2 regions of the Vibrio sp. 16 genome follow, and region 2 is predicted to be linked to the other one. Evidence: riboswitches for the same ligand, from Rfam matches in the RefSeq annotation. Region 2 holds a riboswitch; the other holds the start of a gene.
The links. A riboswitch is a leader RNA that binds a small molecule or an ion and turns the genes downstream of it on or off. The one in region 2 is predicted to bind thiamine pyrophosphate.
Positions count from the first base shown of each region.

Region 1: it holds a riboswitch for thiamine pyrophosphate, as region 2 does, so the genes downstream of both, thiC (phosphomethylpyrimidine synthase ThiC) here and thiB (thiamine ABC transporter substrate binding subunit) in region 2, are expected to answer to the same signal.

Region 1 covers NZ_OY808997.1:2,465,314-2,469,992, reverse strand. Annotated here, with positions in the region: rRNA gene rrf (5S ribosomal RNA) at 1-109, shown strand, start outside; tRNA gene U9J37_RS11280 (tRNA-Asp) at 151-227, shown strand; tRNA gene U9J37_RS11275 (tRNA-Trp) at 290-366, shown strand; gene crcB (fluoride efflux transporter CrcB) at 949-1,332, shown strand; TPP riboswitch at 1,401-1,499, shown strand; gene thiC (phosphomethylpyrimidine synthase ThiC) at 1,625-3,565, shown strand; gene U9J37_RS11260 (thiamine phosphate synthase) at 3,565-4,679, shown strand, end outside.
Region 2 covers NZ_OY808997.1:2,130,024-2,134,702, forward strand. Annotated here, with positions in the region: gene thiQ (thiamine ABC transporter ATP-binding protein) at 1-156, opposite strand, end outside; gene thiP (thiamine/thiamine pyrophosphate ABC transporter permease ThiP) at 140-1,744, opposite strand; gene thiB (thiamine ABC transporter substrate binding subunit) at 1,754-2,761, opposite strand; TPP riboswitch at 2,819-2,950, opposite strand; gene U9J37_RS09630 (flavin prenyltransferase UbiX) at 3,003-3,626, opposite strand; gene mpl (UDP-N-acetylmuramate:L-alanyl-gamma-D-glutamyl-meso-diaminopimelate ligase) at 3,645-4,679, opposite strand, start outside.

The DNA.
Region 1 (4,679 bases), 340 kb from region 2:
ACCATAGCGATTTGGACCCACCTGATTCCATGCCGAACTCAGAAGTGAAACGAATTAGCGCCGATGGTAGTGTGGGGCTTCCCCATGTGAGAGTAGGACATCGCCAGGCTTTAAATTATGGACACTTGCTTGTAGCGAGTACGCCACTGCGGAGTGGTAGTTCAGTTGGTTAGAATACCGGCCTGTCACGCCGGGGGTCGCGGGTTCGAGTCCCGTCCACTCCGCCACTTATCTCGAAACCTCGCTTAATGCGAGGTTTTTTCGAATCTACAATTTGAAAAGGTTCTACAGGGGTGTAGCTCCAATTGGCAGAGCAGCGGATTCCAAATCCGCGTGTTGGGAGTTCGAATCTCTCCACCCCTGCCATATTTAAGGCTCTAGTCGAAAGACTGGGGCCTTTTTACTTTTTTGATGTTGAAGTAATCAATTGGCTGAGCAGCGGATTCTCCGACTTATCAAAAAACAGCGCGAGTTGGGAGTTCGAATCTCTGGAGCACCAGCCCGGTCCACCCCTGCCATATTCAAAAACCTCAGCAGAAATGCTGAGGTTTTTTTGTATTTGAAGCAATGTTATTTATCTTGAGTCTCTAGTTCGATTAAGCCCTCATCTTGTCAGTCTCTTCTGTTTCTTCCATATTCAAAGCTACGGAGCGGGTATTTGTGTGAGCTAGTCAAATTAACAGAGTAACTATTCTCGCTCGTACAGTTCAAAGACTAAGCTCTGTCCACAAATAAGTCATCTTTACACGGAGGAAACTCATTGAAGTTTTCCCTCCATCCTAAGGCTAATACGATAAAGTTGTATGCGTGTATTATTTGTATACAACGGGAAAAGTGATGCCTGTAACTTTTGAAATTTCAAACTTTGATTGAGATAAGTTAGCCATTTTCTGATCGATAAATAGCGAGTAAAAGCTACAATAGTGAGCAGTTAAATATGGGGGTGTCATGGGACAACTGTCTATTCTTGGGTTTATTGCACTAGGTGGTGCATTTGGTGCGTGTTCTCGTTACCTAATTTCTGAGCTGTGTGTCGTATTGCTGGGGCGAGGTTTTCCTTACGGTACGCTAACTGTTAATGTGGTTGGCTCTTTCATTATGGGCTTGCTCATTGCAGCTTTCGAAAATGAGCTGATTGCAACTGAGCCTTGGCGTCAAATCATTGGCCTTGGTTTCCTTGGAGCATTAACAACTTTTTCAACATTCTCTATGGATAATGTTCTTTTGATGCAGCAAGGTGCTTTTTTCAAGATGGGACTCAATGTGCTGCTTAATGTTGTTCTGAGTATCTCTGCAGCGTGGATAGGATTCCAGCTACTTATTAAGAGTTAGCAATACGGCTCTTCTCGTTATTTTTATACAGGTCGGCTTGGTTTAACCAAGCCGATTTTATATACTGTTTTCACTTGTCGGAGTGCCATAAGGCTGAGACCGTTAGTTCGGGATCCGTTGAACCTGATCAGATTAGAATCTGCGAAGGGAACAGGAGAAGAGATCACTATATTTCCCCGTCAGTGATCTATCTATATTCAAGCAACACATTTCGTGGTGTCTTGAAACCTCTTGTCGCATCTTTCCGCCAAGCATTTTTATCCAAACTAATTACAAAGCAAGGAAAAATGCTATGTCGAGTCGCAAGCAAGCGAGACTGGAAGCAAAACAGTTCATTGATACACTCTCGGTACAACCGTACCCAAATTCAAGCAAAGTCTACGTAGAGGGTTCACGTCCCGATATTCGTGTGCCAATGCGTGAAATATCACTCGCTGATAGCCTTATTGGAGGCACGAAAGAAGCGCCTATTTTTGAGCCTAATGAGCCAGTTCGCGTTTACGATACCTCAGGTGTATACACAGACCCAAATCACACCATAGACCTTTACAATGGCTTGCCTAAGTTGAGAGAAGGGTGGATTGAAGAGCGTGCCGATACTGAACTACTTGATGAAGTAAGCTCTGTATACACCAAAGAGCGCCTAGAAGATGAAACGCTAGACGATCTTCGTTACGGCAATCTACCACGTATTCGACGTGCTAAAGATGGGCAGTGCGTGACTCAATTGCACTATGCTCGCAAAGGTATTATCACCCCTGAAATGGAATACATCGCTCTGCGTGAGAATATGGGACGCGCTCAATACCGTGATGAAGTGTTGAATCAGCAGCATCCAGGTCAAAGCTTCGGGGCGAACCTTCCAAAAGACATTACCGCCGAATTTGTGCGTAAAGAAGTCGCCGAAGGTCGCGCAATTATCCCTTCTAATATCAATCACCCAGAATCCGAACCAATGATCATTGGCCGTAACTTTTTGGTTAAAGTGAATGCCAACATCGGTAACTCATCGGTGACGTCTTCGATTGAGGAAGAAGTAGAGAAGCTCGTGTGGGCGACGCGCTGGGGTGGGGATACCGTTATGGACCTTTCTACTGGACGTAATATTCACGAAACTCGCGAGTGGATTCTACGTAACAGTCCGGTTCCGATCGGTACCGTACCAATGTACCAAGCGCTTGAGAAAGTGAATGGTGTTGCGGAAAACCTTAACTGGGAAGTGATGCGCGATACTCTGATTGAGCAAGCAGAGCAGGGCGTTGACTATTTCACTATCCATGCCGGTTTACTACTTCGCTATGTACCAATGACAGCAAAACGCGTTACTGGCATCGTTTCTCGTGGTGGTTCGATCATCGCGAAATGGTGTTTAGCCCATCACCAAGAAAGCTTCTTATATACCCACTTCCGAGAGATCTGTGAAATCTGTGCCAAGTATGATGTGGCACTTTCTCTCGGTGATGGTCTGCGTCCTGGTTCTGTTGCCGATGCTAACGACGAAGCGCAATTTGCAGAGCTTCGTACCCTTGGTGAGTTAACCAAGATAGCGTGGGAATACGACGTACAGGTGATTATCGAAGGTCCTGGTCATGTTCCAATGCACATGATCAAAGAGAACATGGAAGAGCAACTAGAGCACTGTCATGAGGCTCCTTTCTACACACTTGGTCCACTGACGACAGACGTCGCTCCTGGTTACGACCATATTACTTCTGGCATCGGCGCTGCCATGATTGGTTGGTATGGCTGTGCAATGCTTTGCTACGTCACTCCTAAAGAGCATCTTGGTTTACCAAACAAAGAAGACGTGAAAGTAGGCATGATCACTTACAAGCTTGCTGCGCACGCCGCTGATTTGGCGAAAGGACACCCTGGTGCACAAGTTCGTGATAACGCGCTTTCTAAGGCTCGCTTCGAGTTCCGTTGGGAAGACCAATTTAACTTGTCACTCGACCCCGATACCGCTCGTGCCTTCCATGATGAAACCTTGCCTCAAGAGTCTGGAAAAGTTGCTCACTTCTGTTCGATGTGCGGGCCAAAGTTTTGCTCGATGAAGATTTCGCAAGAGGTACGAGAGTACGCGAAAGATACTGAGCAAGTGGCTGCGGATCAAGCTATTTCGATCAAGATGCTTGATGATCCTTTGGAGGGGATGCGTCAGAAATCGCAAGAATTTAGAGAGTCAGGTTCTGAGTTATACCACCCAGCAGCACATGCCGAGGTAAGTGACTAATGAGCAAAATCCTTATTCCGTCATCACTGATTGAACTGACAGGCCTAGTTCAAGAATGTCTGTTGTTGGCGAAAGGACAGGGTTTTAGCATTGAAGACATTGAGTTGGGCATTAGCCCAACTCAATCTATTCAGCTTGTTCGCGACCAACAGACCACACACATAACGACTGATCTTATTGATGGTTATGACTCTTATCGTGAGTGTTCATTTACGCTCTATTACTGCTCTGCTTTATCGGTAGAAGCATGTGCTAAGCAACCGTCGAAAGCGATTTATATTGGCATTGCTGATACGCAGCTATCCGATAAAAAGGAGAATGTGCTTCAGCTTGATATCTGGCGTCACCCAATTAACAACGAAGTGAGAGCGCTTTCTGTTAAGTCCAAACTCAACGCAATGTTCAATCCCGAACATCACCTTGCTTGGATAGTTACACTGACAGTTCTCGATTTTCCTATCGAAGATGCGTTAACACTTGCTCGAGGAATGCTAACTCAACAAGCGAATGTTTCACGTGAAACACTGTTGAATGACAACCTTGATGAGGGACGGCCTACACAGTGGGCTGACCAGTTTGATGATTTCCCCACTCCTGTACTGGAGGATAACCGACTAGGTATTCAAGTTGGTTGGTCTGCACAAGGAGAGAGCGTTAGATTTCCATCTCTAACTAAGCAAAGTCTAGGGCTCTATCCAGTCGTTGATGATGTCGCTTGGATTGAGCGTTTACTGCCTTTAGGCATCAACACTATTCAGCTACGAATCAAGAACCAACAACAAGCCGATTTAGAACAACAGATCATTCGAGCAATTGAGCTAGGTCGTCAGTATCAAGCACAAGTGTTCATCAATGACTATTGGCAGTTGGCAATCAAGCATAGCGCTTATGGTGTTCATCTCGGACAAGAAGACATTGAAGAATCGAATTTAGCTCAGCTAACTAAAGCCGGTATTCGTCTTGGTCTTTCTACTCATGGTTATTATGAGCTACTGCGCATCGTACAAATTCATCCTAGTTACATCGCGCTAGGGCATATTTTCCCAACCACCACTAAACAGATGCCATCGAAACCACAAGGTTTGGTGCGCTTGGCTTTGTATCAAAAGCTGAT
Region 2 (4,679 bases):
GACTGGCTCAATGAATCCCGCCACTAATGCCAGTAACGTCGACTTGCCCGCCCCACTTGGTCCCATCAAGGCAGTGATCGAACCTTGCTCAACGGAAACATCAAAATGAAACAACTCGTTGTGGTAGTAATAATCCACTTCAGTCAGAGATAACATGATTGACCTTTTTGTTCGCTTTAAACAACGTTTCGATGAGCGTGAAACAGCCAACGCTGAGAAGAAGCAATGTCAGGGAAACGACCGCCGCCGCATCCATCTGATAGCTTCCCAGCAACTGGAACAGATAGAGGGGTAGAGTGCGAAATTCTTGGCTACCAAACAGGGCAATCGCGCTCAGATCGCCAATCGCAAACATGAAGCTAATAGCAAATGCGTGCGCCATCGGCTTTTTAAGCGCCCGCCACTCAACCACTTTAAACCGTTGCCACCCTTTCATCCCAAGGCTTGCACACACATACTGATACTGTTGCTCGACCTGTAGCATCGGCTGAGAGAGCGTTTTAATCACATAGGGAAGCCCCATCAGCGCGTTCACCGCCACGACCACCACAAAAGCCAGACTGAATACATCCGTAAATGAGCGCAACAACAAAAACAACCCAGTCGAAACAACCAAACCAGGGGTGACCAAAATAATGGTGCCGATCAGTTCAATATGATCCGCTTGCCGCGCTCGAGCATTAAGCCGGAGTCGACGACTGGTGATCAAGATAGTAATACCCGCTAACAAAGCGATCATACTCGCTAGGGTCGCCACTTTCAGCGATGCCCACAGTGCATGCCAAAAACGCGGATCTGTAAAGACTTGGATCGCATGGCTATTGATACCGCTGACAATGACCATCGCCAAAGGAGGCAGAACCAATATGGCGGCGAGCCCAATCCAACTGTAATCCCACACTTTGTTGCGCCAATGATTACCGGCTAAATAGGGGTTGTTCGTAGTACTCACGGAGCTTACTGATATCGGTTTACCCAAACGCTGAATGATCAGCGCCATAATGCCACAAAGCGTCATCTGCCAAATGGCCAATAGCGCACCGGCTTGCAAATCGAAATCAAATTTGATCGCTTGATAGATGGCGAGTTCAATGGTCGTCGATTTTGGTCCGCCACCAAGCGCCATTACGGTCGCAAAACTGGTAAAGCAAAGCATAAACACTAAACCACAAACATGAGCAAGCTGCTGCTTCATGCGTGGCCACTCAACCCAAAAAAACTTTTGCCACGCCCCCATGCCAAGATGCGCACAGAGTTTGTGCTGTTCTTCGGGGATGGACTCTAAAGATTGCAGTAAAAGCCGACTCGCATAGGGCAAATTAAAAAACAGGTGCGCCAGTAAAATACCGTTCAAACCATAAATCGAAAAAGGCAGTTTGCTATCAAAGTAGGCAAAACCATCGGCCAGTAAACCACTATTGCCATAAATGGCAAGCAAGCCAAATACGCCGACTAAGACAGGCAATACCAACGTGGTTGCGAACAGTTTCAACAACAGGTTTTTACCCAGAAATTGACGACGAGAAAGCGCGTGAGCTACTGGTATGGCGAGCCCAACACTTAACAGCGTCGAGAGAAAAGATTGGTAAAAACTGAACTTGGTAACGTGGCGATAGTAGGGGTCTTGCCACACCTGAGCAAGATTTAAAGAGGGCGCTTCAATCAGTAAAGCGGCTAAGGCTGAAATAACAAAGGTCGCGATAAACATCGCGACCCATAAGCCTATCTTGGGAATGCTACGCAAGAAATACCCTTAGAACGTCAGCGCACTTTGCCATTCACGGATCCAAGTTTTACGGTTTTCCGCAACTTTATCCGCACTGAAGCTCAATGCCTTGTTTGGCACAGTCAAGGTTTCAAATCCTTGTGGTAACTCTACGCTTGTTACTGGGTACATCCAGTTACCCGTTGGCATCACAGATTGGAACTCATCACTGAGAATGAATGCCATAAATTGATCTGCAAGAGCCTGATTATTCGATCCTTTCACCTTTGCTGCCACTTCAACTTGCGTGTAGTGACCTTCCGCAAAATCGGCTGCAGCAAACTTCGCATCCCCTTCAGCGATCAAGTGATACGCAGGTGAGGTGGTGTAAGAGAGAACCAAATCAGACTCCCCTTCTAAGAACATGGAGTACGCTTCTGACCATCCCTTAGTCACAGTGACGGTCTTCTTCGCAAGATTTTGCCATGCTTGAGTCGCTTCATCACCATACACCGACTTCATCCACAACATCAGACCTTGACCCGGTGTTGAGGTACGCGGGTCTTGATAAATCACCTTTAAGTCATCACGAGAATCCACCAACTCTTTGAGGCTTTTTGGTGGATTCGCGAGTTTTTCTTTGTTGTAGACAAACGCAAAATAGCCGTAATCGTAAGGGACAAAAGTGCTATCGTTCCAACCATTTGGCAGTGTCACTGAAGTCGTATCGACACTGTGCTCAGCGAGTAGGCCTGTCTTTTTTGCTTCCGCCATCAAGTTGTTGTCTAAACCAAGAACGATGTCAGCTTTGCTGTTCTCCCCTTCTAGACGTAGGCGGTTAAGGATAGAGACACCGTCGTCTAGCGCGACAAAGTTCACGTCACAACCGCATTGAGCTTCAAAAGCTTTTTCGACTTTAGGACCTGGGCCCCAATCGGCTGCGAAAGAGTCATAAGTGTAAACCGTCAGCGCTTTTTCTGCGGCGGTAACGGAAAATGAAGATAGTGTGGCCAACGCAACTGCGCTGAATGAAATGGTGCTCAGAGTGGTTTTCACTGCTCGCTCTCTCCTTGTTGAGCGGCACAGGTTTGAGGGACAATTGAAATGAAAATCAGCATGTCCTAACTCAATTCCTACGCCAGCATTATCTGGTTCAGGTCTACGGGTCCCGCACACTTACCGCTACATGGTAAGGGTTCGATCTCAGCTTCATTGACTCAATGAATAGCTCCCCGATGAGTATCGGCTTGATTGTAATAGTTATGAGACTCAATAGCTAGAGTCGTTCCTCTCACCATCAATCTCGGTGATCATATCCCCAGCGAGGAACCAAACCTTGTTCCACACCCAGATGATCCAAAATACGAGCGACCATAAAATCGATCAAATCCTCAATCGACTTGGGCTGATGATAAAAACCGGGCGCCGCTGGCATGATCGTAACGCCCATTTGGGACAATTTGTGCATATTCTCAAGGTGTAACGTCGAGAACGGGGTTTCACGAACAACCAACAATAGTTGACCGCGCTCCTTCATCACCACATCGGCTGCGCGTTCAATCAGATTATCAGACATGCCGTGGGCGATCGCTGCCACACTGCCTGCAGAGCAAGGGCAAACCACCATCTGCTTCGGCGCCGCAGAGCCCGACGCCACCGGAGAGAACCAATCGTCCTTACCACAGACAATCAGTTTGTCAGCGTCACACTTTAGGTGTTCGACCAACGCTTGCTTGGCCGACTCAGGGTTTGCAGACAACTTTAGGCCGTGCTCTGTGGCTAACACAACGCGGGCAGCTGAGGAGATCAAAAGAAAAACTTGGTAGTCGGCAGCGATCAAGCACTCTAGCAGGCGCAGCCCATAAGGCGCACCAGATGCCCCCGTGAAGGCCAATGTGATCGCTTTCTGTTTATTGTTCATTGAATGCATACTTCTTTGCTAATTTGCTTTGTTCGCCAATTGGTCGAGTAATTTACCGTGAATGCCTTCAAAGCCACCGTTACTCATCACCAGAATCTGATCGCCGGTCTGAGCCTCAGCAACTATCATCTCGACAAGCGCATCGACATCTTTAGATGTCCAAGCGGGTTGAGTGCATTGCTGTGCCACATCCTCCACAGACCAATCAATGGAGTCAGGCTGATAGAGGAATACAGAATCAGCGGCGCGCAAAGATGCAGCCAGTGTCTCTTTATGGACACCGCGCTTCATGGTTGCACTGCGTGGCTCAAGTACGGCAAGAATTCGACGTGGACCTACCTTGTTACGTAAGCCACCCAAAGTGAGTTCAATCGCCGTTGGATGATGGGCAAAGTCATCGTAAACCGTCACGCCTGCGATTTCTCCCTTACATTCCAGACGTCGCTTCGTATTGATGAACTTTCCGAGCGCGTCACAAGCAAGATCTGGCGTTACACCGACGTGCCTTGCTGCTGCAATAGCCATAAGAGCGTTGTCGACATTATGATCGCCCACCAAACTCCAACGCACTTCCCCAACTTGGTTGCCTTGGAAGAAAACCTTGAAGTGAGAACCATCATTCACCACTTTTTCTGCTTGCCAGTCACCCTGCTCGCCACTGGACTCCGTTTCGCTCCAGCAGCCACGCTCGAGCACATCGGCTAAAGCCTTATCTTGTTTCGGAGCAAAGATACGGCCATTGCCCGGCACAGTTCGTACTAAATGGTGAAATTGACGCTTAATCGCTTCAAGATCATCAAAAATATCTGCGTGATCGAACTCTAGATTATTCATCACTAACGTGCGCGGGTGGTAGTGGACAAACTTAGAACGCTTATCGAAAAAAGCACTGTCATATTCATCTGCTTCCACAACAAAAAACATACTTTCGCCCAATCGAGCAGAAACGCCAAAATTGCCGAGTACGCCACCAACTAAGAATCCAGGCTGGTAACCGCAGGCTTCCAAGATCCAAGCTAGCATACTTGATGTAGTGGTTTTACCGTGCGTGCC